Regions from separate parts of the Bradyrhizobium sp. USDA 4510 genome, predicted to be linked through region 2. Evidence: predicted binding sites of a transcription regulator. Region 2 holds the regulator's gene; each other region holds the start of a gene.

Region 1 (10,369 bases), 4.3 Mb from region 2:
AGCCGATCTTGACGGAGAGCGGAATGCGGGCGGACGGCTGCTCGACGGCGATCACGGACATTGCGGTGGGACTTTCCATTGCACAATCCGCCAGCCCTAGCGCCGGATCGGTAAACAGACCCGTATTCCGCAACCTTGAATTGATCGGCGTCCGGGAATTCGGTTAACGCCAACTCAGCGGCGCCGGTACAGTTTTAGCCGCCCGCGCGCGCGATGATCGTACTAGCATGTCTGTTCCGAAGCCGCGGAGGACGACATGAACGCCTTCGAAGTTTTCGCGATCTACCTGGCGCCCTTTGTAATCATCGCGATCGCAATCCGCCTGCTGATGCAGCGCCATGCCGTCGACCTGCCGGACGTGCAGAAACAAGCGGGCTGCGCGCCGAAGCGACGATTTCTGCTCGGCGCCTGGCGGTCGGATTAGGTCAGGTCGCAGACAAGCTCGGATGCGCCGCCGCCCAGCGAAAATTCTCAATCACTGATTTGCCCGACGGCGCAAGCGACGACCAAGCGAGTGTATGGTTTGTCTGTCTCACCCGATCGAGGGACGAATCGCGATCGTCACGAACGGTCGAGATGCGGACACCTATTCGGTGTCGTCCCTGCCTAGTGCGCAATTGCGCACGGGAGCAGGGACCCATAACCACAGGCCGTCATTGTTGAGCGGCGCCCGAACGACGAGTCCCATTCACAATATCCGCTGCGGAGTATGGGTCCCCTGGCTTTCGCAAGGACGACATTGGTGATGGCGGAACGATCCCGTCCCCAACTCATGCGAACACGACATTTTGTCATGAGAGCCGCAGTTGCATTTTTTGCATTGCATCATATGATGACAATAATTCAATCAAATCCCCGGCATTGAAGGGACTCCTGCCATGGCAACCAGCACCGATCCCGTCGTCATCCTCTCCGCCGCCCGCACCCCGCTCGGCCGCTTCATGGGCGAGCTCGCGCCGCTGCCGGCGCACAAGCTCGGCTCGCATGTGATCGGGGCTGCGCTCGAACGCGCAAAACTTGCGCCCGAGCGCATCGACGAGGTGTTCATGGGCAACGTGCTGCCCGCCGGCCAAGGCCAGGCCCCTGCTCGCCAGGCCGCGCGCGGCGCCGGACTGCCGGATGCCACCGGCGCCACCACCGTCAACAAGGTCTGCGGTTCCGGCATGAAGGCGACCATGCTGGCCCACGACATCATCAAGGCCGGCTCGGCCGAGATCGTGCTGTCCGGCGGCATGGAGAGCATGAGCAATGCGCCGTATCTGTTGCAGAAGGCGCGCGGCGGGTATCGCGCCGGCCACGACCGCATCATCGATCACATGATGATGGACGGGCTCGAGGACGCCTATGAGACCGGCCGCTCGATGGGCGATTTCGGCGAGGCGACCGCGGAGGCCTATCAGTTCACCCGCGCCGACCAGGACGCGTTCGCGATGGAGACGCTGAGCCGTGCCCGCAAGGCGGTCGAGGGCGGCGCCTTCAAGGCCGAGATCGCGCCGATCACGCTCGCCGAGAAGGCCGGCCCGCGCATCGTTGCCAATGACGAGCACCCGCTGAAGGTCGATCCGGCAAAAATCCCCGGCCTGAAGCCGGCGTTCCGCGCGGGCGGCACCATCACGCCTGCCGCCTCCTCCGCCAATGCCGACGGCGCCGCAGCGCTGATCCTCAGCCGCCGCTCGCTCGCCGATCGCGATGGACTGCCTGTGCTGGCCGAGATCAAGGGCCACGCCACCCACAGCCAGGAGCCACAGTGGTTCACGACAGCGCCGATCCCGGCGATCAGAAAACTGCTCGACAAGGTCGGCTGGAGCGTCGGCGATGTCGACCTGTTCGAGATCAACGAGGCGTTTGCGGTGGTCGCGATGGCGGCGCAGCGCGATCTCGGCATTCCCAGGGACAGGCTGAACATCAACGGCGGCGCCTGCGCGCTCGGCCATCCGATCGGCGCCACCGGCGCGCGGCTGATCGTGACGCTGCTGCACGCGCTGGAGGCGCAGAACCTGAAGCGCGGCGTTGCCGCGCTGTGCATCGGCGGCGGCGAAGCCACCGCGATCGCCGTCGAGCGGGTCGCGCACTGATCCGGTATACCGTCATTGCGAGCGAAGCGAAGCAATCCATCTCTTTTCACAAACCGAACGATGGATTGCTTCGTCGCTTCGCTCCTCGCAATGACAGTTAGTTATGAAAGGCGTCCGTGAGGCAGTACGACGGCCTGGCGCCTAAGTCCGAAAACGAGGGAACTATGGCATTTTAGCCATGGCTCCTCTGTGCCATATTGCGCATCACGCAAAGCTTTCACCGCAATCGATCCGGAACACAATGATCTCGAACTGGCTTGCTTCCGCCCTCGCCCGCCGCAACATCCACTACGGCTGGGTGATGGTGGCCGTGACTTTCCTTGCCGCCCTGATCTCCGCCGGCACCGTCGGCGCGCCCGGCGTGTTCATCGTGCCCCTGCAGAAGGAGTTCGGCTGGTCCACCGCCGAGATTTCCTCCGCGCTGTCGATCCGCTTCATCCTGTTCGGGCTGATGGCGCCGTTCGCCGCCGCGCTGATGAACCGCTACGGCCTGCGCAACGTGACGCTGGCGGCGCAGTTGATCGTGGTCTCCGGTCTATTGGCCTCGCTCGCCATGACCCAGGTCTGGCAGCTCATCCTGCTGTGGGGTGTCGTGATCGGAATTGGCACCGGGATGACGGCGCTGGTGCTCGGCGCGACCATCGCTGCGCGCTGGTTCGTGGCGCGGCGCGGCCTCGTGGTCGGGATCCTCACCGCAAGCGTCGCGACGGGACAGCTCGCCTTCCTGCCCCTCCTCGCGACACTGACCGAGCGCTACGGCTGGCGCGTCGCCCTTGGGCTGGTCTGCGTCATGCTCGGCGTCGCCGCCTTCGCCGTGCTGATGGTGGTGCGCGACCGGCCGAGCGACGTCGGCCTGCGTCCGTTCGGCGACGAGGGCACCGCGCCGCTTCCCGCGCCGCCGCCGGCCAATGCGCCGATCGTGGCCGCCGCGCTCGGCACGCTGCGCGATTCCGCGAAATCCTCGGTGTTCTGGATCCTGTTCGCGACCTTCTTCGTCTGCGGCGCTTCCACGAACGGCCTGGTCCAGGTTCACCTGATCCCGATGTGCCTCGACTACGGTATCCCGCAGGTGCAGGCGGCAAGCCTGCTCGCCGCGATGGGGATCTTCGATTTCTTCGGCACCATCGTCTCGGGCTGGCTGTCGGACCGCTACGACAACCGCTATCTGCTGTTCTGGTATTACGGCCTGCGCGGCCTGTCGCTGCTGTTCCTGCCGTTCTCCGACTTCACGTTCTACGGGCTGTCGCTGTTCGCGATGTTCTATGGCCTCGACTGGATCGCGACGGTGCCGCCGACCGTGCGCCTCACCGCGCAGCGCTTCGGCGCCGAGCGTGCCAACCTGGTGTTCGGCTGGATCTTCGCCGGCCATCAGCTCGGCGCTGGCGCCGCCGCGTTCGGCGCCGGACTGTCGCGCACGATCTATCAGAGCTACCTGCCGGCGTTCTTCATTGCCGGCGCGCTGTGCATCTTTGCCGCGCTGATCGCTCTGGCGATCGCGCGGCCGCAGCCGAAATCGGTGGCGGAGCCGAAGCCGGTCGCGGCCTGAGGCCGCTTCCCGCGCGACGTGCGCCGGTCAGTACGACAGAATGGTGCGCATCCCGAACACCACGCTGTCCTTGATCCGATGCGTTTGCGTCGGATCGTTGGGATCGACGGCGCCGCCGCCGGGATGGGCGATGTATTGAAACATCGGCTGCATGGTGAAATTCGGGTTCACCACGTGCTGGTAGGTGATCTCGAGAATCGCCTCGTAGTCGCGGATCGGATACGGCGTGCCCGTGAAGATCTGGGTGTCGCGGTCGAGCGCACGCGCGGCGTCCGAAATCCTGGCATAGATCGCGGCGATGCCGAACCGATCGTCCGGATATGTCTCGCTGAAGCCGGTGAACAGGAAGCCGCCGTCGACATAGGTGCTGATCAGATTGCGGTCCGATGGGCTGACCGAGGCGCGCATGAAGAACGCCACGCCCTTGTCAGCGTCCGGCCTGGCGCGCGCAAGCAGCTGCTCGTAGACCATGAAGATGCCGTTGTCCCGCCGCAGCCATCGCGTGTCGCCGGAGCTGTCGGGATCAGCGAGCGACAGCCCGTCGGCCGAGAAGCGCTGGTCAGCAAACGAGCCCACGTGATACCAGGCGCCGCCGGTGATGGTCGCCGGCAGCCTGCTCTCGCCGATCTCGAACTTGTATTTGAGCTGGCCGATCCACCATGGCGGATCGTTGACCCGGAAATTCAGCCCGTGGGCGTTCAATATCTGCGGATCGTCCGTCCCCTGCGGCGGCGAAGCCGAGCCGTCGAACAGTGCCAGATAGGCGGTGATGCGATCGGACAGATTGGCCTTGAACCGGATGCCGGGCACGGCAAGTGGCGGCGACGGTCCGCCGGCCGGCAGAATGGTGCCGACAATGCCGGGCCAGCCGAGCGCCGAATTGATGAAGATGTCGTCGTACTGGCTGTCGATGAACTCGACGTCCGAGCCCTGCTGGCCGACGCGCACCGAGAGTTTGCCGCCGAGCAGCTTCTGCTCGATCCAGAATTCATAGAGCCGCATCGCCGGCAGCGACTCGACGCCGGACACCAGGAACAGGTTGCCGACATAGCTCCGCGACAGCCCGTCGCCGTGGATCTGGTACATGTTGGCGTGGAAGGTCGCGCCGGTCCAGCCCATCGCCTTCTCGAGGTCGATGGTGGTGCCGAGATCGAGACGGCCGGTATAGGCCGCGCCGTTGCTGACGCCGCCGGAGACGTTGGAAAACCCCTCACCGATATAGGTCAGGCTGAACTGGTAGCCGGCTTCCTCGAGCGCAGCCCGCGTATCCGCAATCCGGTCGGCGAAGGGCTGGTCCTCCGCATGCGCCGGCGCGCCGAGTGCGAGGCCCGCGGCCACCAACATCGCGGGGGAGAGAACTCTGTACATGGGAAATGCCGCGGTGCGATCGCGCTATTTGACGATGCCGAGCCGCCGCATCAGCAGATAGGCCAGCAGCGCCGACCCGGCCAACAGGCCTGCGGCCACCAGAAATCCGCTGTCGACGTCGGTCAGCGGCAATCCCTTGGTGTTCATGCCGAAGATGCCTGTGACGAGCGTCGGCGGCAGCAGCATCATGGTGACGACGGACAAGGCGTGGAGGTGCTTGTTGCTCTCCTCCTCGAGCTTGAAGCGCAGCTCTTCCTCGAGCAGGCGGCTGCGCTCGTGCAGTTCGACGATGTCGTGGTCGAGGCCGTCGAGCCGCTGCGCGAGCTTGCCGGCCTGCAGCCGCAGCGCCGGGCTGAGATTGTCGGTGTTCTTCTGCTCGAGCCGGTGAAACAGCACGCGCAGGCCGGCGAGCTGGCGATGCAGTCGCACACAGGTGCGGCGCATCCGGCTCAGATTCTTGCGCAGCTCCGATCCGGTATCCTCGGCGAGCACCCGCTCCTCGATCGCATCGATATCGGTGCCGATCTTGTCCGCCATGCGGTCCATGGTATCGGCGATCTCGTCGACGATCTTCTCCAGCAGCGCCGCGACGCTGCCGACGCGATGGCCACCTTCGAGCACGCGGCGCGTCGCATCAGCGGAGCACAGCGCCTGATGGCGGCCGCTGACCAGGAGGCGTTCGGTCATCGCAAAGCGGAGAAAGCCGGTCTCCCGGGTCGCGGCGTCGATATCCCGCACCAGATCGGAAAACACGCCGTAGACGCAATTGTCGACGACGTGGATCTGCTGGAAATTGTCATTCGACAGCAAGAGGTCCCGCGCGAGCTGCGGGATGTGCATGTTGGCGAGCCATGCCCGGGTGCGGACGTCGGTCAGGTTGAAGTGCAGCCACAGCCTTCCGTCATGGCTCGGCTCGATCGGCGCATCGATCGGAAGCGCCTCGGCACGGCCGTCGTGATGCAGGCGGAACGCCCAGACCAGACCGGGGACCGCCTCACGGGTCAGCAGCGACCCGACCGGAGCGGGAGGTGGATCAGCCAGCATGGCCGCCCTCCAAGGCAATCGACAACGCAACCGCGCGAAATGACATGTTCAAAGCCTCGCCCACGCGCAACGCTGAGCAAGCGCGTCCCTTCGACGGAACATAGGAGGACGCGCCTGTTACAGTGTTATGTCAGCGACCGCCCTACTCCGCCGCAAGACCGGTCGGCGCCGCCGCCTCCGCGGCCTCCTTGTTGTAGTCATGCACGACGCGGCCGAACGGCAGCGTCAGATCGGCGAGGAAGTGGTGCGCGCCGACGACACGCTTGACCGGGAAATCGGCGACCGGTGCATTGACATGCGGCACCAAATGCAGCCGGCCCGGTCCGATCCAGGAGCCCTTGACGACGATGTCGGTCAGGTTGATCGCGACCAGCTGGCAGACCTCGAGATGCCCGTCGACGCCGGGGATCATCTTCAGATTAACTTGCGTCTTCGACAGCGTGGCGCGGGTGACGTCGCCATTGCCCGCCATGCTCTCGTGCTTGTAGCCCATCGTGCCCATCGCAACGAGCTGGCCGGCATATTCCAGCGTGCCGGTCAGCGTGTCCTTGACGATCTCGAGCTTGGGATGAGCGTACTTCTTCGGAAAGCCCCAGATCTCACGGCCGGCCGCGATCGGCGGATCATCGTCGAGATACATCTGGCAGACGAAGTTGACCTCTTCGCCATGCAGGCGCGCGGGGATCACGAGGCCGGACTCGGTGTAGCTGCCGAAGCCGGAGCTGTCGGGCATCTTGATCCATTCGTAATGCACGAACGCCTGCTCGATCGGCTCCAGCGGCTCGGGCAGGCCGGCGCGGATCAACTCCGGATCGGTCTCATAGGTGATGACGAGGAATTCGCGATCGATGAAGCGATACGGACCGGCGGGATAGCTCGGGCCGGCGGCCGGCATCGACGGACGCTTGAGCAGATCTTCCCTGCGCATCGCAATAACCCCCTGTTTGAAAAATTTTCCCGGAAGCTAACGGCCGAGATTGACAGCGATGTGAGGAATTTCCGTCAGGCGCATGACCGCGGTTGCGCGTCGCGACCCGCGTCGCGTTGCCGAGGCCAATGCTAACCATGCAGGCAGGCATGCCGGATGCGCCGAGTGTGGGCGCCGCAATTGTCATCACGGCGTCATCGGCGCGCTGAATTCTCGCCGCGAATTTCTGGAGTGTCTGATATGGACGCGCGAACCCCGCATTTCGACGACATCGATCACGCGACGCCGGGCTGGCGTCCGGAAGGCTGCGATCGCGTGGCCCTGGTCCTGCAGGGCGGCGGCGCACTCGGCGCCTATCAGGCTGGCGTCTATCAGGCGCTGCATGAATCCAACATCGAGCCCGACTGGGTGTGCGGCGTCTCGATCGGCGCGATCAACTCGGCGATCATCGCCGGCAATCCGCCCGAAAAGCGGCTGGAGCGGCTGCACACATTCTGGGATCGCATCACCAGCCGCAAGATCTGGCACTACACTCCGGACGGCGACGTCTTCCGCAAGGCGCGCAATTTCACCAGCTCATGGCTGACGACCACGCTCGGACAACCCGGCTTCTTCACCCCGCACCAGGCCAATCCGTGGTTCAGCGCGGCCGGCGCGCGCACCGCCACCAGCTACTACGACACCACGCCGCTGCGCGAGTCCTTGCTCGAGCTGGTTGATTTCGACCGCATCAATTCCAAGAAGATACGCTTCGCGGTCGGCGCAGTGAACGTGCTGTCCGGCAACTTCATCTATTTCGACAATGCCCATGACGAGATCATTCCCGAGCACATCATGGCGAGCGGCGCGCTGCCGCCGGCGCTGCCGATGGTGAAGGTCGGCACCGACCATTTCTGGGACGGCGGCATCGTGTCCAACACGCCGCTGCAGCATCTGCTCGACCAGGAAGACAACATGAACTCGCTGGTGTTCCAGGTCGACCTGTTCTCGGCGCGCGGCGCGCTGCCGCGCGACATCCAGGACGTGATGGCCCGGCACAAGGACATCATGTATTCGTCGCGTACCCGCTACAACACCGACGTCTATCGCAAGACCTACAATCTGCGCACCGCCCTGCACAATGCGCTGGGGAAGATCCCCGACGATCAGCTGTCGGACGAGGAGCGCCAGCTCAAGAAGGCAAACGCCCGGCTGCCGGGCATCACGCTGTTGCAGCTGATCTATCAGCAAAAGGCCTATGAGGGCGACGCCAAGGACCACGAATTCTCCGGCACCTCTATGCGCGAGCACTGGGTGAGCGGGCACGAGGACACCAAGCGCTCGCTGAAGCGGCGCGAATGGATCAAGATGCCCGAGAACGGCATGGGCATCGTGATCCACGACGTGCATCGGGAGGCGGAGTAAATAAGGCCGTCATTGCCGGGCTTGACCCGGCAATCCATCCCGCTTCGGATGACTCATTCGATGGATGCGCGGGTCAAGCCCGCGCATGACGCGTTGAGTCTGAGGGCCCTTACGGCCGCGTCGACATGTTGCTCGGCGGACCAGCCTTGCGGATCGGTTCGGCGAGGCGCGCGAACTCGCAGAGCAGCGAGCGCGTCTTGCGCGGGTCGATCACCTCCTCGACCCAGAACTTCTCGGCCGAGCGGAACGGCGAGCGCAGCTTGTTGAGGCGATCCTCGATCTCGCGCAGCTTGGCGGCGGGATCGGCGGCCGCATCGATCTCGGCGCGATAGGCCGCCTCGATACCGCCTTCGAGCGGCAGCGAGCCCCAATAGGCCGACGGCCACGCATAGCGCATCGAGAAGCGGTTGGCCGGCTGATGCACCACGCCGGCGACGCCGAAGGCGTTGCGGATGATGATGGTGCACCACGGCACCGTGCTCTGGTTGACCGCCGCCATCGCCCGCACGCCGTGGCGGATGGTCGCCGTCTTCTCCGCCTCGAGCCCGATCATGAAGCCCGGGCAGTCCATCAGATAGACCACCGGCAGATGGAAGGTCTCGGCGAAGTCGACCCAGCGCACCACCTTCTGGCAGGCGTCAGCGGTCCACGAGCCGCCATAGTGGAACGGATCGCTGGCGAGCAGCAGCACCGCCCTGCCCTCGATCCGCGCCAATCCGGTGATGATCGGGCGGCCGAAATTGGTGCCGACCTCGAAGAACGAGCCCTTGTCGACGACGGCATCGATGATCGGCCGCATCTTGTAGACCTGCCGGCGGTTGCGCGGCACGGCGGTGAGCAGCGATTCCTCTGCACGTTCCGGATCGTCGGTGCAGGGAATGGTCGGCGGCAGGTCGTAGACCGACGACGGCAGATAGGACAGGAAACGCCGCGCATAGTCGAACGCCTCCTCTTCGGTCTCGACGGCCTGGTCGATCGCGCCGGCGCGGGTCTGGATGTCGGCGCCGCCGAGCTCTTGCTTGGTCAGATCCTGACCGAGGCGCTTCACCACCGGCGGGCCGGCGACGAACATCGCGGAGCTCTTGGTCATGACCGAGTAGTGGGTGGCGGCAAGCCGCGCGGCACCGAGGCCCGCGACCGAGCCGAGCCCGAGACCGACCACCGGCACGCGGGCCAAATTGGCGGTCGTGTACCAGTACCAGCGCGTACCGCCGACGCCGCCGGGCAGATTGGCCGCGCCCCTGGTCTCGATCGTCTTCACCGAGCCGCCGCCGCCGGAGCCCTCGATCACGCGAACGATCGGCAGGCGGAAGTCGTGCGCCATCTCCTCCGCCATCAACGGCTTGGCGGAAATCGATGCATCCGCCGAGCCGCCGCGCACGGTGAAGTCGTCGCCGACCACGACGACGGTGCGGCCGTCGACCCTGGCGCGGCCGAACACGCAGTTCGCCGGCGTCAGGTGCTTGAGTTCGTTGCTCTCGTCATATTCGGCAATGCCGGAGATGGCACCGACCTCATGGAAACTGTTCTGGTCGACGAGCTTGTCGATACGCTCACGAACCGTGAGCCGGCCCTGGTCGCGTTGCCGCTTGACCTTGTCAACGCCTCCCATCTCCCGCGCGAACGCTTCGCGGCGGGCGAGGTCGTCGAGTTCCGGCTTCCAGTTCATTCACTGCTCCCGTCTTGAGGATTTTGTTGTTGTTATGGGCGGTCACCGGAAGCGACTTGCGCTCGATCCGATTGCTGAAGATGTCGCCGTCGGCGCCTTCGAGCAGGCTGCCGAGCGCGGCCGCGAGCTCGACCATTTGCGGCGCGACCTCGCGATGCAGCCGCGCCTCGTCATACATCGCCGAGAGCAGGCCGATCGTGGTGACCACATAGGTCTGATACTGCGGCGACCACAGCGGCACCGCGACGCCGTTGATGTGCGGGCTCCACAGTCCGCAGGCGACGACGTAGCCGTGCTCCTGCAAATGCCGGCGGTTGGCCTCGATGCGCGGCGTC
Region 2 (10,369 bases):
TCCGCGCCGGAATTGCAGAAGAACACGAAGTCGGCAAAGCTCTGCTCGCACAGCCGCGCGGCAAGCACCTCGCCGTCCGGGCTCTTGAACAGGTTCGACATGTGCCAGAGCTTGGTCGCCTGTTCCTGCAGCGCCTTGACGAGATGCGGATGCGCGTGCCCGAGCGCGTTGACCGCGACGCCCGAGGTGAAATCGAGATAGCGGTCGCCGTTGGTTGCGATCAGCCAGGCGCCCTCACCGCGCTCGAAACCGAGATCGACCCTGGCGAAGACGGGGAGCAGATGCGACGTGGCAGCGTTGGTCATGACGATCACTGACGGTTTTTAAGCCGACAATTGCCGCGCGCCTTGACGCCAGCGCAGCAACGGCCAGCTTCGGAAAACAAAACGGCCGCCTTTGCGGGCGGCACGTGGCGGGCATTCTATGCTGCGGTCGGTAAGTGTCAATCGCCACGAAGTGGCCTTCCTGCAATGCGAAACGAGCGCAATCCGGAGCATTCCGGTGCGGTGGAAAAGCCTCATCGCGATGCTTAACTGTGTGGGAACATGTGGACGCACGACCGCGGACTCTTGCGCCAGAGTCACGCCATATTGTAGCGTTTGGCCTGTCGGGTACGACATCTCGTGCGGCGGTACTGGACCCTCTAAGTAGCCTTTGTGTCTCGCGTAAACGTTCGGGCGCAACACCGTGCCCGGCGAGGGCTAAGGGATTCTGGCCGCAGGGATATTTGTCCAGATTGGCTCGCAGCGCCGCTCCAATGATTGGCCGGCGCTACGCGAAGGGAAGAATGCGATGACTGTATTGACCTGGTCCGACGATCGCGTCGAGCAGCTGAAGAAGCTCTGGGAGTCCGGCCTGTCGGCCAGCCAGATCGCGGCGGAACTTGGCAATGTGACGCGAAACGCCGTGATCGGCAAAGTGCATCGGCTCGGCCTCTCCGGCCGCGCCAAGGCACCCTCCACGGCCGCGCCGCGGCAGCGCAAGGCCCGCCCCGCCCAGCACATGATGCGGGTGGCGCGCCCGGTCTCGCGCGGCAACACCGCGCTGGCGCACGCCTTCGAGGCCGAGATGGAGCCCGATCCGATCTCCTACGACAATGTGGTGCCGATGAGCCAGCGGCTGTCGCTGCTCGAGCTCAACGAGGCCACCTGTCACTGGCCGGTCGGCGATCCCTCGAGCCCGGAATTCTTCTTCTGCGGCGGCAAAGCGCTCGGCGGCCTGCCCTATTGCGCGCATCACTCGCGCGTCGCCTACCAGCCCGCCGCCGATCGCCGCCGGCCGTCGGCGAAACCGCAGATCAAGTGAGCACTCGGGAAAACGACGGAAGACCTCAAAGACAAATCCCCGCGAAAGCGGGGATTTTTTTGTGTGACCCAGCCCGGCTATATCACCAGCGTCGTCCCGGCGCAGGCCGGGACCCATAACCACGAATGGGTGTTGTTAGAAAGCCGTCTGGCCGCGTGCCGATTGCGCTGGCCGCAGCGTATGGGTCCCGGGTTTCGCCGGGACGACGCCGTGTTGCGGTTTATGAATGCCGCATGGCCGTTACGGCTGCGGCTCGGCCTTGGCAAAGCGGTCGTCGAGCGCGTAGCCGGCGCCGCGCACAGTGCGGATCGGATCCTGCTCGCGGCCCGGATTGAGCAGCTTGCGCAGGCGGCCGATATGCACGTCGACGGTGCGCTCATCGATGTAGATGTCGCGGCCCCAGACGCTGTCGAGCAATTGCTCGCGGCTGAACACGCGGCCGGGATGCTCAAGGAAGAATTCGAGCAGGCGATACTCGGTCGGCCCGAGATCGATCGGACGGCCCGAGCGCGCCACGCGGCGCTTCTCGCGGTCGAGCTCGATGTCGCCGTAGGTCAGCACGGTCGCAAGCCGCTCCGGGCTGGCGCGGCGCAACAGGCCCTTCACCCGCGCCAGCAGCTCCGGCACCGAGAACGGCTTGACGATGTAATCGTCCGCGCCGGTGGCAAGCCCGCGCACGCGCTCGCTTTCCTCGCCGCGCGCGGTCAGCATGATGATCGGAAGCTGCTTGGTCTCGGGCCGCGCCCGCAGGCGGCGGCACAGTTCGATGCCGGACAGGCCCGGCAGCATCCAGTCCAGCACCACGAGGTCGGGAACGCGCTCCTTCAGCCTTGTATCCGCATCGTCGCCGCGCCCCACCGTCTCGACATCGTAGCCTTCCGCATCGAGATTGTAGCGCAACAGCGTCGTCAGCGCTTCCTCGTCTTCGACTACCAGAATGCGTGCGCTCATCGGTTTAAGTTCTTTCTCTGTGGTGATCCGTTGCCCAGACGCAAACCGAAACGCTTACTTCCTTGAGCATAGTCCCCGCGGAAACGATTTGTCGCGAGGATCATCCAGTTTCGCTCTTGCCGGTTCCGTGCTTGCCGATCATGCCTCAGTTGCCCGGCACCGTGGTGGCAAAAGTGGTCATGTCGCCCTTCGGGCGCTTGTCGGTGATCTGCTGGCCCTCGATCATGTAGAACACGGTCTCGGCGATATTGGTGGCGTGATCGCCGATCCGCTCGATGTTCTTGGCGCAGAACATCAGATGGATGCAGAACGAGATGTTGCGCGGATCTTCCATCATGTAGGTGAGCAGTTCGCGGAACAGCGAGGTGCAGATCGCATCGACCTCCTCGTCGCCCTTCCAGACGTTCATCGCCGCCGGCAGGTCGTGCGCGGCATAGGCGTCGAGCACCGACTTGACCTGCGACAGCACGAGGTCGGTCATGTGCTCGAGGCCGCGGATCAGCTTCAGCGGCTGGAAATCGCTCTCCAGCGCCGCGACGCGCTTGCCCATGTTCTTGGCGAGGTCGCCGATCCGCTCGAGGTCGGTGGCGACGCGCATCGCGCTGACGATCTCACGCAGATCGATCGCCATCGGCTGGCGGCGGGCGATCGTCAGCACCGCCCGCTCTTCGATGTTGCGCTGCAGATTGTCGATCTCGATGTCGGCGGCGACCACGCGCTTGCCGAGCGCGACGTCGCGACGGATCAGCGCGTCGACCGACTCGGTAATCATCCGTTCGACCAGGCCGCCCATCTCGGCGACCAGGCGAGTCAACTCCTGCAGGTCGCTGTCGAATGCCTTGGCGGTATGTTCAGAAGCCATCGCTTGTCTCCCTCAACCATGATCCCGGGGATCATGGTTTCGTGTCCTGAATTTTAGCATGACCTGATCGGAAAACCGGTTTCCACTTTTCCGGATCATGCGCCGGTCAACCGAACCGGCCGGTGATGTAGTCCTGGGTGCGCCGATCGCTCGGTGAGGTGAATATCTTGTTGGTGTCGTCGAACTCGATCAGCTCGCCGAGATACATGAAGGCGGTCTTATCGGAGACGCGCGCCGCCTGCTGCATGTTGTGGGTGACGATCGCGATCGTGTAGTCCTCGGAGAGCTCCTGGATCAGCTCCTCGACCTTGGCGGTCGAGATCGGGTCGAGCGCCGAGCACGGCTCGTCGAACAGGATCACCTCGGGACGCACCGCCACGGTGCGCGCGATGCACAGGCGCTGCTGCTGGCCGCCGGAGAGCGACAGGCCGGAGGCGTTCAGCTTGTCCTTGACCTCGTTCCACAGCGCGCCGCCGCGCAGCGCCTTCTCGACCCGGTCGTCCATCTCGGACTTCGAGATCTTCTCATAGAGGCGGATGCCGAAGGCGATGTTCTCGTAGATCGTCATCGGGAACGGCGTCGGCTTCTGGAACACCATGCCGACCCGCGCGCGCAGCAAGTTGAGGTCGAGCTTGGGGTCGAGAATGTTGGTCTGGTCCAGCATCAGCTGGCCGACCGCGCGCTGACCCGGATACAGGTCGTACATCCGGTTGAAAATGCGCAGCAGGGTCGACTTGCCGCAGCCGGACGGGCCGATGAACGCCGTGACGCGGTTGGTGCCGAGCGCCAGGTTGATGTTCTTCAGCGCGTGGTGCTCGCCGTAATAGAAGTTGAGGTTGCGCACCGTGACTTTCGGCGGCGCTTCCGGCAGCGGAACCTGGGGAATGTGGCCTGCGGCAGTCGTGGAGACGGAAAGCTCGGTCATTTTGCGGCCCTTTCGGCACCAAGGATACGCGCGCCGATATTCAACGCGAGCACGGTGAATGTGATGAGCAGCGCGCCGCTCCACGCCAGCTCTTTCCAGTAGGCGTAGGGGCTCTGCACGAAGTTGTTGATGGTCACTGGCAGGTTGGCCATCGTCTTGGTCAGATCCAGGCTGAAGAACTGGTTCGACAGCGCGGTGAACAGCAGCGGCGCGGTCTCGCCGGCGACGCGGGCGGTCGCCAGCAGCACACCGGTGATCAGACCCGATCGCGCGGCACGATAAGCGATCCGCTTGATCACCAGCGAACGCGGCAGGCCGAGCGCGGAGGCGGCCTCGCGCAGCGGATTGGGCACCAAGAGCAGCATGTCCTCGGTGGTGCGCAGCACGACCGGGATCACGATCACCGCGAGCGCAAGGCTGCCTGCGATCGCCGAGAAGCCGCGCATCGGCACCACCACCGCACCATAGATGAACAGGCCGATGATGATCGAGGGCGCGCTGAGCAGGATGTCGTTGATGAAGCGGATCACCGAGGTCAGCTTGTCGTGCTTGCCGTATTCGGCGAGGTAGGTGCCGGCGAACAGGCCAAGCGGCGCGCCGATGCCGACGCCGATCACGGTCATGATGACCGAGCCGACGATGGCGTTGAGCAAGCCGCCTTCGGTCGAGCCGGGCGGCGGCGTGTTCTGGGTGAACAGCTGCACGCTGAGGCCGGCAAGGCCGTTATAGAGCAGCGTGATCAGGATCAGCGCCAGCCAGGTAACGCCGAACAGCGCCGCGCCGACACAGAGTGCGCGGATGACGATGTCGCTGCGGCGGCGGGATTTGTAGATCGGGTTCATGGCGTTACTTCCCCGCCTTCTTTTCAAGCCGCATCAGCATCAGCCGCGCGCCGGCGAGCACGAAGAAGGTCAGCACGAACAACAGCAGGCCGAGCAGGATCAGGCCGGACTGGTGCAGGCCGTCGCTCTCGGCGAATTCGCTGGCGATCGCCGCCGAGATCGTGGTGCCCGGCGCGAAGATCGACGACGAGATCCGGAACGAGTTGCCGATGATGAAGGTCACCGCCATGGTCTCGCCGAGGGCGCGGCCGAGCGCCAGCATGATGCCGCCGATCACGCCGACGCGGGTGTAGGGGATCACGACGCTGCGGACGACTTCCCAGGTGGTGCAGCCCATGCCGTAGGCGGCCTCTTTCAGCACCGGCGGCACGGTCTTGAACACGTCGACCGAGATCGCGGTGATGAAGGGCAGCACCATGATCGCAAGGATCAGCGCGGCGTTGAACAGGCTGAGATAGGACGGCGGGCCTGCGAACACCGCGCCCAGCACCGGGACGCCCTCGAAGATCCGGATCATGAAGGGCTGGAACGTGTTGGCCAGGAACGGGCCGAGCACGAAGAAGCCCCACATGCCGTAGATGATCGAGGGGATGCCGGCGAGCAGCTCGATCGCGATGCCGATCGGGCGGCGCAGCATTTGCGGGCAGAGCTCGGTGAGGAACACGGCGATGCCGATGCCGACCGGAATGGCGATCAGCATCGCGATGACCGAGGTGATCAGGGTGCCGTAGATCGGGCCGAGCGCGCCGAGCACCGGCGGATCGGCCGAGGGTGCCCAGCGCTGCGTCCAGAGGAAGGCGATGCCGTATTCCTTCATCGCCGGCCAGGCGCCGACGATCAGCGACAGGATGATGCCGCCGAGGATCAACAGAACCGAAATCGCCGAGATGCGGGTGATCCAATAGAAGGTGAGGTCACCGAGCTTGAAGGCGCTGAGGGCCTTGGCGCGATCGTAAGGTCCCGCGGCTTCCATCACATCGCTCTGAACAGCCATGTCTGCCACGCCAATCCCCTCTTTAGTATGCAAAAGCCACGCAAACCGCTACGCCCCGAAGCGATCTTCACTGACGCATTTGGCCGGGCGCCGTCGTTCCAGCCACGCCCCTTGAGGCGCGAACCCCGGCCTCGATCCCGCGCTTGTTGCCGCAGTGATGGAGACCGGGTCTTGGTCGCTCGACCTGTGCCGCGATCGAGTCGGCACAGGCCCTGTCGCAGCGTCGGACTTAGCTCTTGATGTCCGACGACCAGGTCTTCTCGATCAGCTTGACGACCGAGTCCGGCATCGGGATGTAGTCGAGCTCTTCGGCCGCCTTGTCGCCCTTCTCGAAGGCGTACTTGAAGAACTTGAGCGCTTCCTGCGAGGCCGCCTTGTCGGTCGAGTCCTTGTGCATCAGGATGAAGGTCGCCGCGGTGATCGGCCAGGAGGCTTCGCCCGGCTGGTCGGTCAGTATCACGTAGTAGCCGGGAGCCTTGGCCCAGTCGGCATTCGAGGCGGCAGCCTGGAAGGCAGCCATGGTCGGCTGCACGGTCTTGCCGGCCTTGTTGACCAGCCCGGTGTAGGTCAGCTTGTTCTGCTTGGCGTAGGCATACTCGACATAGCCGATAGCGTTCTTGGTCTGGCTGATGTTGCCGGCAACGCCTTCGTTGCCCTTGGCGCCGACGCCGACCGGCCATTCGACCGCGGTGCCGGAACCGACCTTGGACTTCCAGTCGGCGTTCGACTTGGAGAGATAGTCGGTGAAGTTGAAGGTGGTGCCCGAACCGTCCGAACGGCGCACGACGGTGATGGCATCGCCCGGCAGGGTCAGCTTCGGATTGAGCTTGGCGATCGCCGCGTCATTCCACTTGGTGATCTTGCCGAGATAGATGTCGCCGAGCACTTCGCCCGACAGGATCAGGTCACCCGGCTTGATGCCTTCGAGGTTCACGACCGGGACGATCGCGCCCATCACCATCGGCCACTGGACGAGGCCGTCCTTCTCGAGTTGCTCGTGCTTGAGCGGCGCGTCGGTGGCGCCGAAGGTCACGGTCTTGGCCTGGATCTGCTTGATGCCGGCGCCGGAGCCGATCGACTGGTAGTTCAGACCGTTGCCGGTCTCCTTCTTGTAGGCGTCAGCCCACTTCGAATAGATCGGGAACGGAAACGTCGCGCCCGCGCCGGTAATATCGGCAGCGAAGGCCGACGTCGAAGCGGCGATCACGCCGGCTGCGACGATTGCTTTGATGAAATTCATGGGTGGTCTCCATCCAGTGAGCGAAGCGCCGAATGCGCCCGATCGCGCTCACGCCGGTCCATCTAGGAGCGGTCGGTGCTGCTTTTACGAAGGTTGGATGACAGTTGGATGACAGTACTAAGCTTCTGAAAACGCTTAGCTTTGAGTTGGTAACGGGGTCTTCGGCCGGGGAAAACAGGCGGTAAAAGTGGCCCCGTTCTTCGGCACGCTCTCGATCAAAAGACGCCCGCGATGACGGTTAAGAATATGTTTCACCAACGATAATCCGAGGCCCGTTCCGCCCTGGTTGCGGCTGTCGCCGACGTCGACCCGGTAGAAGCGCTCGGTCAGCCGCGGCAGGTGCTCGGGGGCGATGCCGGGGCCGAAATCCCGTACCATGACACGGATTTCGGGGGCCCCTTCGCCCGATGCACCCGAAACGGCCTGATTCAGCGACACTATGACGCGCCCCCCTGAGGCGCCGTATTTGAGGGCATTCTCGATCAGGTTCTCGAACAGGCGGAGCAGTTCCTCGCGGTCGCCGGCGATCATGACCGGAGCCTGAGGCAGGTCGACCTCGATCTCGACCTGGCGCTCGCTGGCCAGTGCCTCGAGCCCGTCGGCGACCTGGCGGATGATCGGCACGATGTCGATCGAGGCCTCGGGCCGCACATGGGCCGACAACTCGACCCGCGACAGCGACAGCAAATCGTCGATCAGCCGCGCCATGCGGGTCGCCTGGGTGTGCATGATGCCGAGGAAGCGCTCCCGCGCCCGCGCGTCCTCGCGCGCCGGCCCCTGCAGCGTGTCGATGAAGCCGGACAAGGCGGCGAGCGGCGTGCGCAGCTCGTGGCTGGCATTGGCGACGAAGTCGGCTCGCATCTCCTCGACCCGGCGCAGCGGCGTCAGGTCGTGGAAGGTCATCAGCATGCACTTCTCGGTGCCGCCGAACTGGGTCGGCACCGGCACCGGCGTGATCACCAGTTCCATCCAGCGATCGACCGGAACGTGGTCGGTGTAGGTGGCGCGGCGTGGCTCGGTGGTCGCGATCGCCTCGCGCAGCGCGGTGATGATCTCCGGCGAGCGCAGGGCAAATTGCGCCAGTTCGTTCTTGCGCAGCGCAGGCGCGAGCTGCGCCGCTGCGGCGTTGAGATGGATGACGCGGCCGGCGCGATCGAGCAATACGGCCGGATCCGGCATGCCGGCGACGACCGCGCTGACGGCGGCGGCCTCGACCGGATTGACGCCGCGGACATCCTCGCGCGAGGTTCCGGCATCATGCAGCCGCCACGGCACCAGCGCCGCGGCCGCGATGCAGACGAACACGGCGCAGGCGCGCACCAGCGACAATTCGCCGAGCGCGACCACCACGCTCAAGGCCAGCGCTGCGGCAAGCAGGATCAGCGCGGAGTGGCGCAACCGGTCGGGCCAGGGCGAGAAGATGGAGGAATGCGAATCGTCAATTGCCATCGCGGCGGCTTTCATCCCGTCGGTTCATGTCTCGCCCAGGCGCGGTCATAGCGACCTTCCCTCGGGAGGCATCGGGCCGCTTCATCAGACCCCGGAGTCACCGCGCTTGCGAACCAGAACCGCCTCATGGTGCGGCTCGGCGCGGGGACCCGAATCAGCCTGCGGCAGCCGTTTGAGTCGGGCGCCGACAATAACCTCCCGAAACGTCAGCAAGATTACAGATATGACGAACGGCGCAATATAGTAGAGCAGCCGGAACAGCAGCATACCGCCGAGCAGGTCCTCGCGGTCCATCTGCCAGAGGCCGACCAGCATAGCGGCGTCGAACACCCCGAGGCCGCCGGGGGAGTGGCTGGCGAAGCCGAGCAGGGTCGCCGACACGAAGATGACGGCGACCACGACGAAGCCGAGATTTGGCTCGTCCGGCACCAGCACGTACATCGCCAGCGCGCAGAAGCCGAGGTCGAGGATGCCGATCGCGATCTGCAGCAGCGTCAGCGGGCCGCCCGGCAGGGTCACCGTCCAGGGGCCGCGGCCGACCACCCGCGGCTGGGTCCAGACCCAGACCACATAGGCGACCAGCGCGGTGATGATCGCGAATGCCAGCGCCCGGTTGAGCCAGGGCGGCAGCTGGTCGATGTTGGCGGCCGCCTCCGGGTGGTAGGCGATGCCGAGCCCGAGCACCGCGGCATTGCCGAGCCAGAAGGTGAGCCCGGCAAGAAAGCAGATCTTGGCGACGTCGATCGCATTCAACCCCCACGCCGAATAGATCCGGTAGCGCACCGCGCCGCCGGTGAAGACGCTGGCGCCGACATTGTGGCCGATCGAATAGGAGGTGAAGGCCGCGAGCGCGTTGATGCGATAGGGCACATGGGCGTGGCCGATCGCGCGCACCGCGAACAGATCGTAGAAGGTCAACGTGAAGTAGCCCGCCGCGACGAACAGTCCCGCCAGGGCAATCTGCCGCGGCTCGGTGCTCTTGATGGCCTCGAGCACCTCGTTGGTGTCGATGCCGCGCAGCATGTGATAAAGGACGTAGCAGGCGATGCCGATGACGGCGATGCTGATGACAACACCCAGCCGATGCAGGATTTGCTTCTGGCGCAGAAACGCCATCGCCCTGCGTATTGCTTCCAGCATCTAGACCTCGAATTGCGATCCCGCGACGACGGCTCCCGGGCGATCTCCGCCGGCGCTTCGCTGTGCCCTGGCCCGTGTAGCGCGTTTTAAACCGGAGTGGAATTCGTCAAAAGACAATAAAACGCGCATCTTCAAGATATTACGGATGATTCATGACAGCGGGTGCACAAATATGCGCGTTTCCCGCCGCCTTCGACAAGACTTGACATGCGCGTGCGGCAGTTAGCCCGCCGAACGGTCCGCAAGGCCATCCGGAAAACTACGGTGAAGTACCGGCACGGCCGAATAGAGAATGATCTTCCGTACCCGCCGGGAGGCGCTCCGCCGATCATCAATCCCGCGCGGCCGTGACCGCGGCGACGATCTCGGCGGCATCGGGAAAATGTCCCTTCGTGCGCCTGGCGACAACCTCGTCGCCGAGCTTGACCTGGAAGATGCCGCCCTTGCCGGGGATCAGCGTCGCATCGACGCTGACGCGCTCGCGCAACAGCGCCGCGGCCTCTTTGGCACGCTTCTCATAGCCGCACGGCCGGCAATAGGTGATGGAGACATTCCTCATGTCACGCGCTCCGTGCCCTCATGCGGCATGGCGCTGCGCGGAGGCGGCCTCGACGCCGGCGATCCAGCCGGCCACAGAACGGCCGATCGCCTCCGGATGATC
Region 3 (10,369 bases), 3.1 Mb from region 2:
AGAACGCGTCAGGGCAGAGCTTCGTTTCTGATTGGATCAGAACCGACGAGCGTTAGTGGTGATGGTGATCGTCCGGCGCGCTGACGATGACGGTGCCGGCGGTCGGATCGAGGAACAGCGTGTCCTGCCGATACTCGTGGTCCTGGCCGTGGCCGCGCTCGAAGTCGAACATGTCGGCGATCGATTCGACGTTGTCGTCGAACGAGCCGCCGCCGAGACGCTGACCGTGCAGCCAGTTGTCCTCGATGAAGCGCACCACGGACGCCTGCGAGATGCGGGTGTGGCTGACGTAATTCCGCTTGGCGAAGGGCGAGATCACCAGGAACGGGACGCGCGTACCGGGACCGCAGCGGCCGTTCACGGGCTGGCCGTTGAGGCCGTTCGGCTGCGTCTGCTTGCCGACACCGCGGCCGCACTGGCCGGGACCGTTGACCTGGTCGGCGGTCGGATCATACGAGGCGCTGATCGGTGCAAGGTACTGGTGGTCGTACCAGCCGTCGGAGTCGTCATAGGTGATGATGACGGCGGTCTCGCCCCACTCCTTCTGCTTCTGCAGGAAGTTGATCAACTCGACATTGCCGGCCTGCTCATCGAGCGGATCGGAGTTGCCAGGATGACCGTCCTGATAGGCCGGCATCTTGATGTAGGAGACGGCCGGGAAGTTGCCGGCCTTCACCGAAGCATAGAAGTCCTCGAGATCGTAGGCATGATTGGCCGGATCGAGCGTCTTGCTGCCGGGCATATAGGAGTGTCCGACCGCATTCACCGAGCTCGGTCGCGCATGGGTCGGGTTCGCGGTCGATTTGTAGTACTGGAACCAGGCGTGGTGCGGGATGTAGTCCACGACGGTGCCGTTGACGTTGCTCGAGAACGTGCTGCGGCCGCAGTTGGTGGTGCCGTTGCTGTTCTTGAGCGTAAGGTCGAAGCCGCCCATGAAGCTGCCCCAGCTAATCTGCTCGGCATTGAGCAGGTCGCCGATGTTCTTGCTGGTCATCAGGACCTGGCTGGTCGTGCTCGAGCAGGCATCGTAGGCAGGGTCGGTATCACCGATCAGCGTCAGGCCGCCCTGGCCGTCGGCGATCGACGATGACGAGCCGACGATGTTCTGCGCGCCGTTGGTCTGGCCGGAGATCACCTCGAGCGCGCCGGGCGTCGACGGACCAAAGGTGTCGGTCCAGCTGTTGTCGCTCATCGCGAAATTCTGGGCGTAATTCCAGAATGCGGTGACGGTGTTGCCGTCGAAATAGCCCATCACCTGCCCGTTAGTGCCGAACGCGCCGACGCCGCCGGCGGTGCCGCGACCGGTGAATTTCGGAAACAGGTCTTCCTTGCCGTTGTCGACCGCCTGCTGCTCGGGCGTATAGGCGTGGTTCTGCGACTTGGTGTTGGCCTGGGTGCGGTCGAGGCGGAACGGATTGGTTGCGCCGGTGCCGTTGGCCGGATTGGTGTTCGGGTTATTGGTCAACAGATTGGCGCTGGCGAGATTGTTGACCTTCGGCGTATGCGGCTTCGCCGTGAACGGAATCGAGCCGGTCGGGTTGGTCGCAACCGGGTAGGTTGCGAAGTAGTGATCGAACGAGCGGTTCTCGTTGAAGATGACGACGAGATGCTTGATCGGCGTTTGGGTGTGGATGTCGTGCGGATGATGATCGTGGCCGTTATTGCCCTTGTTGTCGTCCTGAGCGGCGGCGCTGCACATCACCGCAGCGGCAGCAACCAGACAGACTCCGACCGTCGAAAGAAATTTGGTTTTCACCGTAGTGCCCCTTTTTATTTTTAAGGATTTATGACGTCGACCTGCGACAAGTTATCCACCACCGATGACAGCGCTGTGTCGGTCGAATGAATGCGACGAACGATGATGCGCGCTCATGTCCGCATCGGTTGCAGATATCGGGGGACCAATCTTTGCGCGCATGACAGACGCCCTCCTCTTCCGTCTCACGCGATCGGCTATCTGTGGACGCGGTTTCGGTCACAAGACATGGAATTGAACGGATCGCGTTGGAGATGACTGCAGCAGTCAGCAATCATGCGAACAGGTTGTGCACCGCCGGCCGTCGCGGCTTGCTCACGCCCGAAAAAAATCCGCGCCTTCCGGGGATGTGTCCCGAAAAGCGCGGATGCTTGGTCTGGTGGCGGATGAAGGCCGCGATTCAACTCGGCGTGAAGCCTACCCCTTCATTCCAGTGATCGAAGCACTGACCGCGCGCGGATCGCGCTGCGGCCAGCGGCCGCTCTCGACCTGCGCCAGGAATTCGCCGACGATCCGGTTGTATTCGTCGGGCTCCTCGATGTTGATGGCGTGGCCGCAGTTCGGCATCACCGCGAGCGCGGCCGACGGGATGCTCTGCTTCATCAGGATGCCCGGCAGCAGGCAAGGCCAATCCTCGTCGCCGGTGATGATCAGCGTCGGCACCTTGATCCGGTTCATCTCGTCGACCAGCGTGTAGAGCGAAGGGCGCTCCTTCTGTACGCCCTGCTGGGTGTTGGCCGATCCCACCGCCGAATGCTCGGCCAGCATGGCCTTGAACTCGGCATGGCCGCGCGGGTCCTTGTTCTCGTACTGCACGCGGGTCGGCCCGTAGGCGTAGCGCTCGGCGAAGGTCGGCATGCCCTCCTTGCGGATCATGCCCGCGATCACGTCGGCCTCGGCGCGAAACGTCTCGCGCTTGTCGAGCTCGGCGCCGTAGCCGCAGCCACCGATGCATAGCGACCGCGCCCGATCAGGGTGACGTAATCCGAAATGCAGCGTCGCAAAGCCGCCCATCGACAGACCGACGATATGCGCCTTCGGCGCGCCGATATGATCGAGCACCGCCAGGATATCGTCGGCCGCGCGCGCCTGCGAATAGGACGAGACCTGCTCCGGCACATCCGACGGCGGAAAGCCGCGCGCATTGTAGGCGATGGTCCGGAAGCGCTTGCCGAAGTGCCGCATCTGCGGCTCGTAGCTGCGCAAGTCGCCGGCGAACTCGTGAACCAGGATCACCGGATGCCCCGATCCGGTCTCCTCGAAATAGAGCCGCACTCGGTCGTCTGTCACAGCATAGGGCATGTTGATCTCCTGCCTTCTCTCTTTGCTTGTTACGGATTTGGTCGCGTTACGGAATGGTCGCGGCCTTCGGCGGCTTGGCGCGGGGCAGATAGGTGCCGTGGTCCTTGCCGCCAATGAGCGTACCGTTATCGACGACGACCTTGCCGCGCACCATGGTCAGCACCGGCCAGCCCGTGACCTCGAGCCCCTCATAGGGCGTGTAGTCCGCGCCGTCGTGGATCAACTCGTGACGGATCGTCACCTTGCGCTTCGGGTCCCACAGCGCGATGTCGGCATCCGAGCCGACCGCGATCGTACCCTTGCGCGGATAGAGGCCGTAGATCTTGGCATGGTTGGTGGCGCTGAAGGCGACGAAGCTGTTGAGGTCGATCCGCCCCTTCACCACGCCTTCGGAGAACAGGATCGGCAGCCGCGTCGCCACGCCCGGGATTCCGTTTGGCACCCAGCGGAAGCTGGTACGTCCCTTCGGCGCAAGCTTGCCCTGCGGGTCGTCGTAACGGAACGGACAATGGTCCGACGAGAATACCGAGAACACCTTCTGTTGCAGACCTTCCCAGCAAGCCTGCTGGCTGGCGACGTCGCGCGGTGGCGGCGAGCAGACGTATTTTGCGCCTTCCATGTTGAGCTGATCGAGATCCTTTTCGGTCAGCATGAGGTACTGCGGACAGGTCTCGCCCATGACCCGCAAGCCCCTTTGCTGCGCGCGCCGGATTTCGTCCATCGCCTCGCGGTTCGAGACATGCACGATCATGATCGGCACGTCCACGAGCTCGGACAGCGAGATCGCGCGATGGGTGGCCTCGCGCTCGACCGGGATCGGCCGCGACGTCGCATGGAAGCGCGGCGCGGTGTTACCGGCGCGCTCGAGCCGGTCGGTCAGGAAGCGGATGGCGTCGAAATTCTCCGCATGCACCATCAGCATGGCGCCGGTCTCGCGCGCGACCGACATGGTTTCGAGCAGTTCGCGGTCCGACAGCGCGAGGCCCTCATAGGTCATGAAGACCTTGAGCGAGGTGTAGCCGTCCTCGACAAGCGCCGGCAGTTCCTGGCCCAGCACATGCTCGGTCGGATCGGTGAGGATGAGATGGAAGGCGACGTCGACATGGCACTCGCCTTCGGCCAGCGAATGGTAATGCTTCAGCGCCTCGCGCAGGGTCTGGCCCTTCTCCTGCAGACAGAACGGCAGCACGGTGGTGTTGCCGCCGAACGCCGCCGATCGCGTGCCGCTGGCAAAGCCGTCGGCCATTACGATGCCGTCGCCGGACGGCTGCGCGAAGTGGACATGGCTGTCGATGCCGCCGGGCAGCACCAGGCGGTCGGTGGCGTCGATGATCGTGGCTGCATCGCCGAGATCATGGCCGAGCGCCGTGATCTTGCCGCCGCGGATACCGACGTCGCAGGCGAAGGTGTCGGCCGCGGTCACCACGGTGCCGCCGCGGATGATGGTGTCGAAGGACATCAGTTTGTTCCCTCCTTCGGTGAGCGGTGTTCGATGATTGCGGCGAGTGGCTCGGCCAGCCCGCGCGTCGGCTTCGGATCGGGACGGCGGAAGGTGCCGGCCACCGCCTTGCGCGGCTTGAGCACGGCGAGCGTCTCCGCCTGCCGCACCGCCGCCGCGACCGGATCGACCACCGGCACCGGAATGCGGTCGCGGACTTTTGCCGCGAGTCCGGCAAGCGGTGCGCCCGACAGAATGACGACGTCGGCGTTGTCCTGATCGACCGCACGGTTGGCGAGCGCGACCAGCAGCTCCTCCTTCTCGGCCTGCACCTCCGAGATCGACTGGAAATGACCGTCAAGCGTGCGAATGCCGGCGCAGCGCGAGCTCAGCCCGTGCATGGCGACGCATTCCTCGTACCAGGGCGCCAGCGCGCCGGCGAAGGTGACGATACCAAACCGGCGGCCGAGCATGCAGGCCGTGAGCATCGCGGCTTCAGCCAATCCCACGACGGGGAAGGCGAACAGCTCACGCGCGCCGAACAGGCCGGGATCGCCGAACGCCGCGATGACAGCGGCATCGACGCCGGGGCCGGCTTCGGCCAGCATCTCCAGCGCGATCGCACCACCGATCTGCGCCTCGGCGCGGGTGGCGATATAAGGCACGCCGCGCGCGGCGGTGAGCGGCACGAGCTCGGTGCCGGCCGACGCCGCCTTGCTGCCGGCGGCATGGAGCAGATCCGTCACATCAGCCGTCGTGTTGGGATTGAGCAGCAGGATCTTCATGGCGCAACGTCCCTCGTCTTGCGGCCGCGTGGCCTTGCCGGTGCCTCCGGTGCCGCGGCGTCGTCCGCCTTGTCGTTCATTGCCTTGGCATCCAGCGTCTCGGCGACGATCTCGCCGGTGCGGCGCACGTGGTGGGCCAGTATCTGCCCGGCCCGGGCCGCATCACGCGCCTTCAGCGCCGACAAAATCTCCTGATGCTCTTGCACCGATTCATCCCAGCGGCCGAGCACCGACAGCGCGAAGAAGCGCGCCCGCTCGGCCCGCGCCAGCAGCGCCTCGTGCGTCGCCTTCAGCACGGCATTGCGGGCGAAGCCGACGATCGCCGAATGGATCTGCTGATTAACTTGAAAATAATCGCGCAGCTCGCCGCGGCCGTGATGCCATTCGATCTTGTCCTGCAGCGCCGCGAGCCGTTCGAAGTCGTCCGGCTCCATGCGCAGTGCGGCGAGCTCGGCGGCGCAGCGTTCGATGCCGCTGACGGCCTCGAACAGTTCGGCGAGTTCGGCACGGCGGAACGGCGCCACCACGGCGCTGTGGTTGAGCCGCAGCTCGACCAGGCCCTCGCTCGCCAATTGCTTCAGCGCCTCGCGCAGCGGCGTGCGCGAGACGCCGAGCGCGTCGGAGAGGTCCGCCTCCCCCAGCGATTGCCCCGGCGCCAGCTCGCCGCGCACGATCATGGTGCGCAGCCGCGCCGCAGCCTGCTCGTGCAGCCCAACCCGCGGCACGCGCAGACGGCGCCGTTGCAGCGCGGTCATCGCGCGCTTGGGTTCCTTGTTACGTCTGGTCGCCTTGGGTTCAGTCACCGCTTGCCTTCACTGTCATGATTGGAGATCGCGCCCTCCCACGTGGATCGCGGCGGCCGCGCGCAGATCGGGGTTCGAGAACAGGCTGCCCCAGCCCTGCACGCGCGACGGATCGCAGCCGGCCGCGGCAAGGCATGCCCACAGCGTCACCGCAATCGAATCCAGCACCGGGACGCCAAATCCGCGCTCCAGCCGCTCGGCCGCGCCGGCGCCGCGCATGTTGGTACAGAGCACGACGGCGGCATCGCAGCCCTCGCGCACCACCTCCTCGATCAGCCGCGCGACCTCGGCCTCGCTGACCTCGGCAAAGGAGAAATTGTCCTGCAGCGACAGATGCCGCTCGGCAAAACAGTGCAGCCCTTGCGAATTCCAGTTGGCGACGATCCGCTCCTGCACGTCCTTGCGATACGGCGTCACCAGCCCGATGCGGCTGGCGCCGATCCGCCGCAACACGTCGCGATAGGCCAGCACCGTGGTACAGGCCTTGATACCCGTTGCCGCCGTGATCTCTTCGCACAGGCTCTCGTCGCGGTCGAAACCGAGCCAGCTTGCCGAGGTGCCATTCCAGGCGATGACGTCGACCTTGGCATGCGCCAGCAGCTCGGCCGCGCGAAGAATCTCGCTGGCGTCGAACTGGCGCAGCGCCTGCTCCGACAGCGCGATCTCGGTCACCTTGAAGCGCGAGAAATGCGCCGAGACGTCGTCGACGCCCGATAGCATCGCGCAGGTGATCGGCTCGAGCGCGGTATTCGACGACGGCGTCAGCATGCCGAGCCGGACGGGACGTGTCATTGGTGAGCCTCATCAAGCGGCCGAATCCTTGGCGGATTCGGCCGCATCCGTTTTAGACCGGGAGCTTGCGGCTGTAATCGATCAGGGTCGAGCAGATCAACAGCGCAATGCCCGCGGCGGCGAAATACATCAGGGCCAGGAAATAGGAGCCGGTGGCCTGCACGATGAAGCCGACGATCAGCGGCGTCGTGATGCCGGCGATGTTGCCGCCGAGATTCATGCAGCCGCCGAGGAAGCCGGACTTGCCGCGGCCCGCCAGCGCCGACGGAATCGCCCAGTACATGCCGCACCAGCGCAGGAAGAACAGCGTCGTCGACAGCAGCACCACGACCGCAACCGCGTTGGTGACGTAGGCGACGAGGAAGATCGACACCGTCGCCATGATCGCCGCGATGCCGAACAGCGTGCGGAACACGGTGTTGGGCGACCCTCCCCGCTCCCGCCAGTTATCGCCGATCCAGCCGCCGACCAGTTCGCCGACGAAGCCTGCGAAGAAGATGATGAAGGACGCGCCGCCCAGCGCCTTGATGTCGAAGCCGTGCACCTTGAACAGGTAGGTCGGCATCCAGGTCAGCAGCCCGTAGAACGTGGTGTTGAAGAACATCCAGCCGAGGCACATGCACCACACCGAGCGAAACCGGAAATACGCCATCCAGCTTGCGCCCGAAGACGGCGGCGTCGCCGCATCCTCGATCGCGTGCGCCTCCTCGAGATAGCGCGCCTCGGCTTCATTGACCGACGGATGCTCGCGCGGCACGTTGCGGATGTAGTACCAGGCCCACAGCCCGCACAGCATGGTGCCGACGCCGGCGATGACGAAGGCGACGCGCCAGGAGCTGAACGCCGCCATCAACCAGGCGATCACGATCGAGCCGAGCGCCGCACCAAGCGGTGCGCCGCCGTCCAGCAAGGTGGCGCCGCGGCCGCGCTCGGTCTGCGTCATCCAGATCGCGTTGAGCTTGCCGCCGGCCGGATAGATCGGCGCTTCCGACGCGCCGAGCCCGAGCCGGGTCAGCAGCAGCAGCATCCAGCTGGTCGACAGCGCCGCCAGCGCCTGGAAGAAGCCCCAGAACAGCGTCGCGAGCGCGATCACGATGCGCGGCTTGAAGCGATCGGCGAGCATGCCGCCCGGCACCTGCATCAGCGCATAGGTCCAGAAGAACGAGCTCAGGATCAGGCCCTGCATCGCCGGATCGATATCGAACTCCTTGGCGATGACCGGCATCGCGACCGAGAGCGAGGCGCGATCGATATAGTTGATCGAAATCAGGAACAGCATCAGCAGGAAAATCTTCCAGCGCACGCCTGAAGGCTTTGCCGCATCTGCCATTGCGATGGTGGACACCTGATCGCTCATTGCTTGCTCCTCCCGACAGATTGTTTTGCCCTGCCGCGCCCCTCGTCCTTGACGGTCGCTGGCCTCTCCTGCCCTGCGCGAAGTCTGCTTCAAGGCGGCCAAACCGACAAGCACATTTTGTATTCTGCATGCAATTTAATATATCTCATTGATATAAGTCGATATTTTATCAATCTTGCGCTTCAATTGAGCAGCCGATGATCAGGAATTGGGCGTCAGGTCAGCCGCGCGAGGCAGGCGATTGCAGGGAATTGGCCCGGCGTCGCCGCTGCAACAAATCGCCCGCCTCGGTGCTCTGCTCACTGCAAAAAGGAGCGTAGCCCGCATGAGCGAAGCGACATGCGGGGACAAAACCAGCCCCGGATATCGCTTCGCTCATCCGGGCTACGTAGGCACGGACAGCGGCGCCCCCGGGGCCGTTGCCCGGGACGCAGTGAGTGAGCTAGCGACGGATGAAGGCCGCCACCACCGCGCTGGAGGTCGCGCAGACAGCGACCACCAGGAACACCAGCGACGTCTGGTTATGCTTGTCCATGAAGTGGCCGATCATCGGCTCGCCGAGACCTGCGAACAGATAGGCGAAGAAGTTCATCACCCCGGTCGCGGTCCCTGCCCGTTTGTGGCCGACCAGATCCGGGCACAGCGCCCAGAACGAGGATTGCGGGCCGTAGGTGAAGAACCCGCACAGGAACAGCACAGTCATCCCGAGAACGACGTCCGAGGTCGGGATCGCGTACATGCACAGCGAGGTGACCGCGGCGAGCGCCATGTAGAGCACGATGGCGAGGTAACGGCGCGAGCCGAACACCTTGTCGGAGACCCAGCCATTGCTGAACGCGCCGACCGCCATGCCGACCGGCAGCGCGATGCTGATCCAGCGCGGATCGATCACCGAGGCGGCGCCGGCCTTGGCCCAGTTGCTGCCGAGGAAGTGCACGGGCACCCACACCAAGAGGCCGTAACGCGCCGCGTTCTGGAAGCCGATCGCGACGCCGGCGACCAAAAGACGCCAGTTCGACAGCACCGCCTTGTAGCGCGCCAGCGAGCCCTCATCGGCGCTGACCGCAGTTTCCGCAGAGGCGACATCGTCGGCCTCGTCATGCGGCGAGGCAAAGCCCATGTCCTCGGGCTTCTCGCGCGCGATCAGGTAGAACGCGATGCCGCCGAGCAGCAGCAGCACCACCGGGATGCGGAAGATCCAGCGCCAGTCGAGCTGGAAGTAGCCGACCACGACCAGCGAGGTGACGAACGACAGCACCGAGGCAAGCCCCGCCGCGAATGTATAGAGCCCGTAGACCGTGCCGCGCTCGTGGCGGCCCCACCAGTTCGACAGCAGCCGGCTGCCCGGCGCCCAGCCCATCGACTGGAAATAGCCGTTGATGCCCCAGAACGCGGTGAGGCTGACGATCCCGGTCGACAGGCTGGTGGCCCAATTCATGATGAAGGAGAGGATCGCGCCGGCGCTCATCACGCGGCGGCCGCCGAACTTGTCGCCGAGATTGCCGTTGATCGCCTGCCCGACCGCGTAGCACCAGAGCAGCGCCGCGCTGGCCCAGCCCAGCGCCTCCTTGGTGACGCCGAACTCGGCCTGGATGCCGGGAATGGCGAAGCCGAAGGTTTGCCGCCCGGTGTAGAAGAACAGATAGCAGAACATCGCCGCGAACAGCATCCGCCACTGCGCGCGGCGGAACGATGTCGCAAGCTCCGGATTCTGCACTCCGACCGAGCCGACGCCCGATGGACTGAACGTGATCGACATTAAGGCCTCCCCTGATTGATTGGTGATTGCAGTCGGCCGCCGCGTTGTTCTTGTTGTCCGCGTGCGGCCCTCGTTCGGACGTCCCTATGCCGGCCAGGGCAGCGAATAGGTCTTGACGTTGGTGAAGCTCTTGATCGCCTCCTGCACGCCTTCCTTGTAGCCAAGGCCGGAATCCTTGATCCCGCCGAACGGTGACATCTCGATCCGGTAGCCCGGCACTTCCCAGACGTTGACGGTGCCGACGTCGAGCTCATTGACGAACCGCGTGATGTAGTCGAGCCGGTTGGTGCAGACGCCGGACGACAGGCCGAACGCGGTCGCGTTCGAGATCCGGATCACGCTGTCGATGTCGTTGGGCACGCGGATGATCGGGATCA

The links. Region 2 encodes PhoB, which activates phosphate uptake and scavenging genes when phosphate is short. Its sites were predicted from a motif close to TGTCATNNANCTGTCAT; they were not measured.
Region 1: ACVMDN_RS13540 (acetoacetate decarboxylase) is a predicted target of PhoB. The motif match lies at 7,143-7,159, and genes of this name have one in related genera.
Region 3: ACVMDN_RS19630 (phospholipase C) is a predicted target of PhoB. The motif match lies at 1,776-1,792, and genes of this name have one in related genera.

What each region holds. Positions count from the first base shown of each region.
Region 1 covers NZ_JBSSBT010000001.1:3,027,394-3,037,762, reverse strand. Annotated here, with positions in the region: gene ACVMDN_RS13570 (hypothetical protein) at 1-79, opposite strand, end outside; gene ACVMDN_RS13565 (hypothetical protein) at 257-424, shown strand; gene ACVMDN_RS13560 (acetyl-CoA C-acyltransferase) at 879-2,075, shown strand; gene ACVMDN_RS13555 (MFS transporter) at 2,317-3,621, shown strand; gene ACVMDN_RS13550 (carbohydrate porin) at 3,649-4,989, opposite strand; gene ACVMDN_RS13545 (transporter) at 5,014-6,033, opposite strand; gene ACVMDN_RS13540 (acetoacetate decarboxylase) at 6,176-6,961, opposite strand; gene ACVMDN_RS13535 (patatin-like phospholipase family protein) at 7,202-8,365, shown strand; gene ACVMDN_RS13530 (acyl-CoA carboxylase subunit beta) at 8,475-10,034, opposite strand; gene ACVMDN_RS13525 (IclR family transcriptional regulator) at 9,964-10,369, opposite strand, start outside.
Region 2 covers NZ_JBSSBT010000001.1:7,326,089-7,336,457, forward strand. Annotated here, with positions in the region: gene ACVMDN_RS34140 (aspartate aminotransferase family protein) at 1-305, opposite strand, end outside; gene ACVMDN_RS34145 (GcrA family cell cycle regulator) at 793-1,305, shown strand; gene phoB (phosphate regulon transcriptional regulator PhoB) at 1,546-2,256, opposite strand; gene phoU (phosphate signaling complex protein PhoU) at 2,402-3,118, opposite strand; gene pstB (phosphate ABC transporter ATP-binding protein PstB) at 3,225-4,043, opposite strand; gene pstA (phosphate ABC transporter permease PstA) at 4,040-4,885, opposite strand; gene pstC (phosphate ABC transporter permease subunit PstC) at 4,890-5,879, opposite strand; gene pstS (phosphate ABC transporter substrate-binding protein PstS) at 6,109-7,119, opposite strand; gene ACVMDN_RS34180 (ATP-binding protein) at 7,255-8,568, opposite strand; gene ACVMDN_RS34185 (putative bifunctional lysylphosphatidylglycerol flippase/synthetase) at 8,653-9,708, opposite strand; gene ACVMDN_RS34190 (SelT/SelW/SelH family protein) at 10,040-10,267, opposite strand; gene ACVMDN_RS34195 (haloalkane dehalogenase) at 10,286-10,369, opposite strand, start outside.
Region 3 covers NZ_JBSSBT010000001.1:4,265,822-4,276,190, forward strand. Annotated here, with positions in the region: gene ACVMDN_RS19630 (phospholipase C) at 53-1,699, opposite strand; gene ACVMDN_RS19635 (alpha/beta fold hydrolase) at 2,174-3,058, opposite strand; gene hydA (dihydropyrimidinase) at 3,105-4,517, opposite strand; gene ACVMDN_RS19645 (aspartate/glutamate racemase family protein) at 4,517-5,281, opposite strand; gene ACVMDN_RS19650 (GntR family transcriptional regulator) at 5,278-6,084, opposite strand; gene ACVMDN_RS19655 (maleate cis-trans isomerase family protein) at 6,100-6,876, opposite strand; gene ACVMDN_RS19660 (MFS transporter) at 6,929-8,233, opposite strand; gene ACVMDN_RS19665 (MFS transporter) at 8,676-9,992, opposite strand; gene phnY (phosphonoacetaldehyde dehydrogenase) at 10,077-10,369, opposite strand, start outside.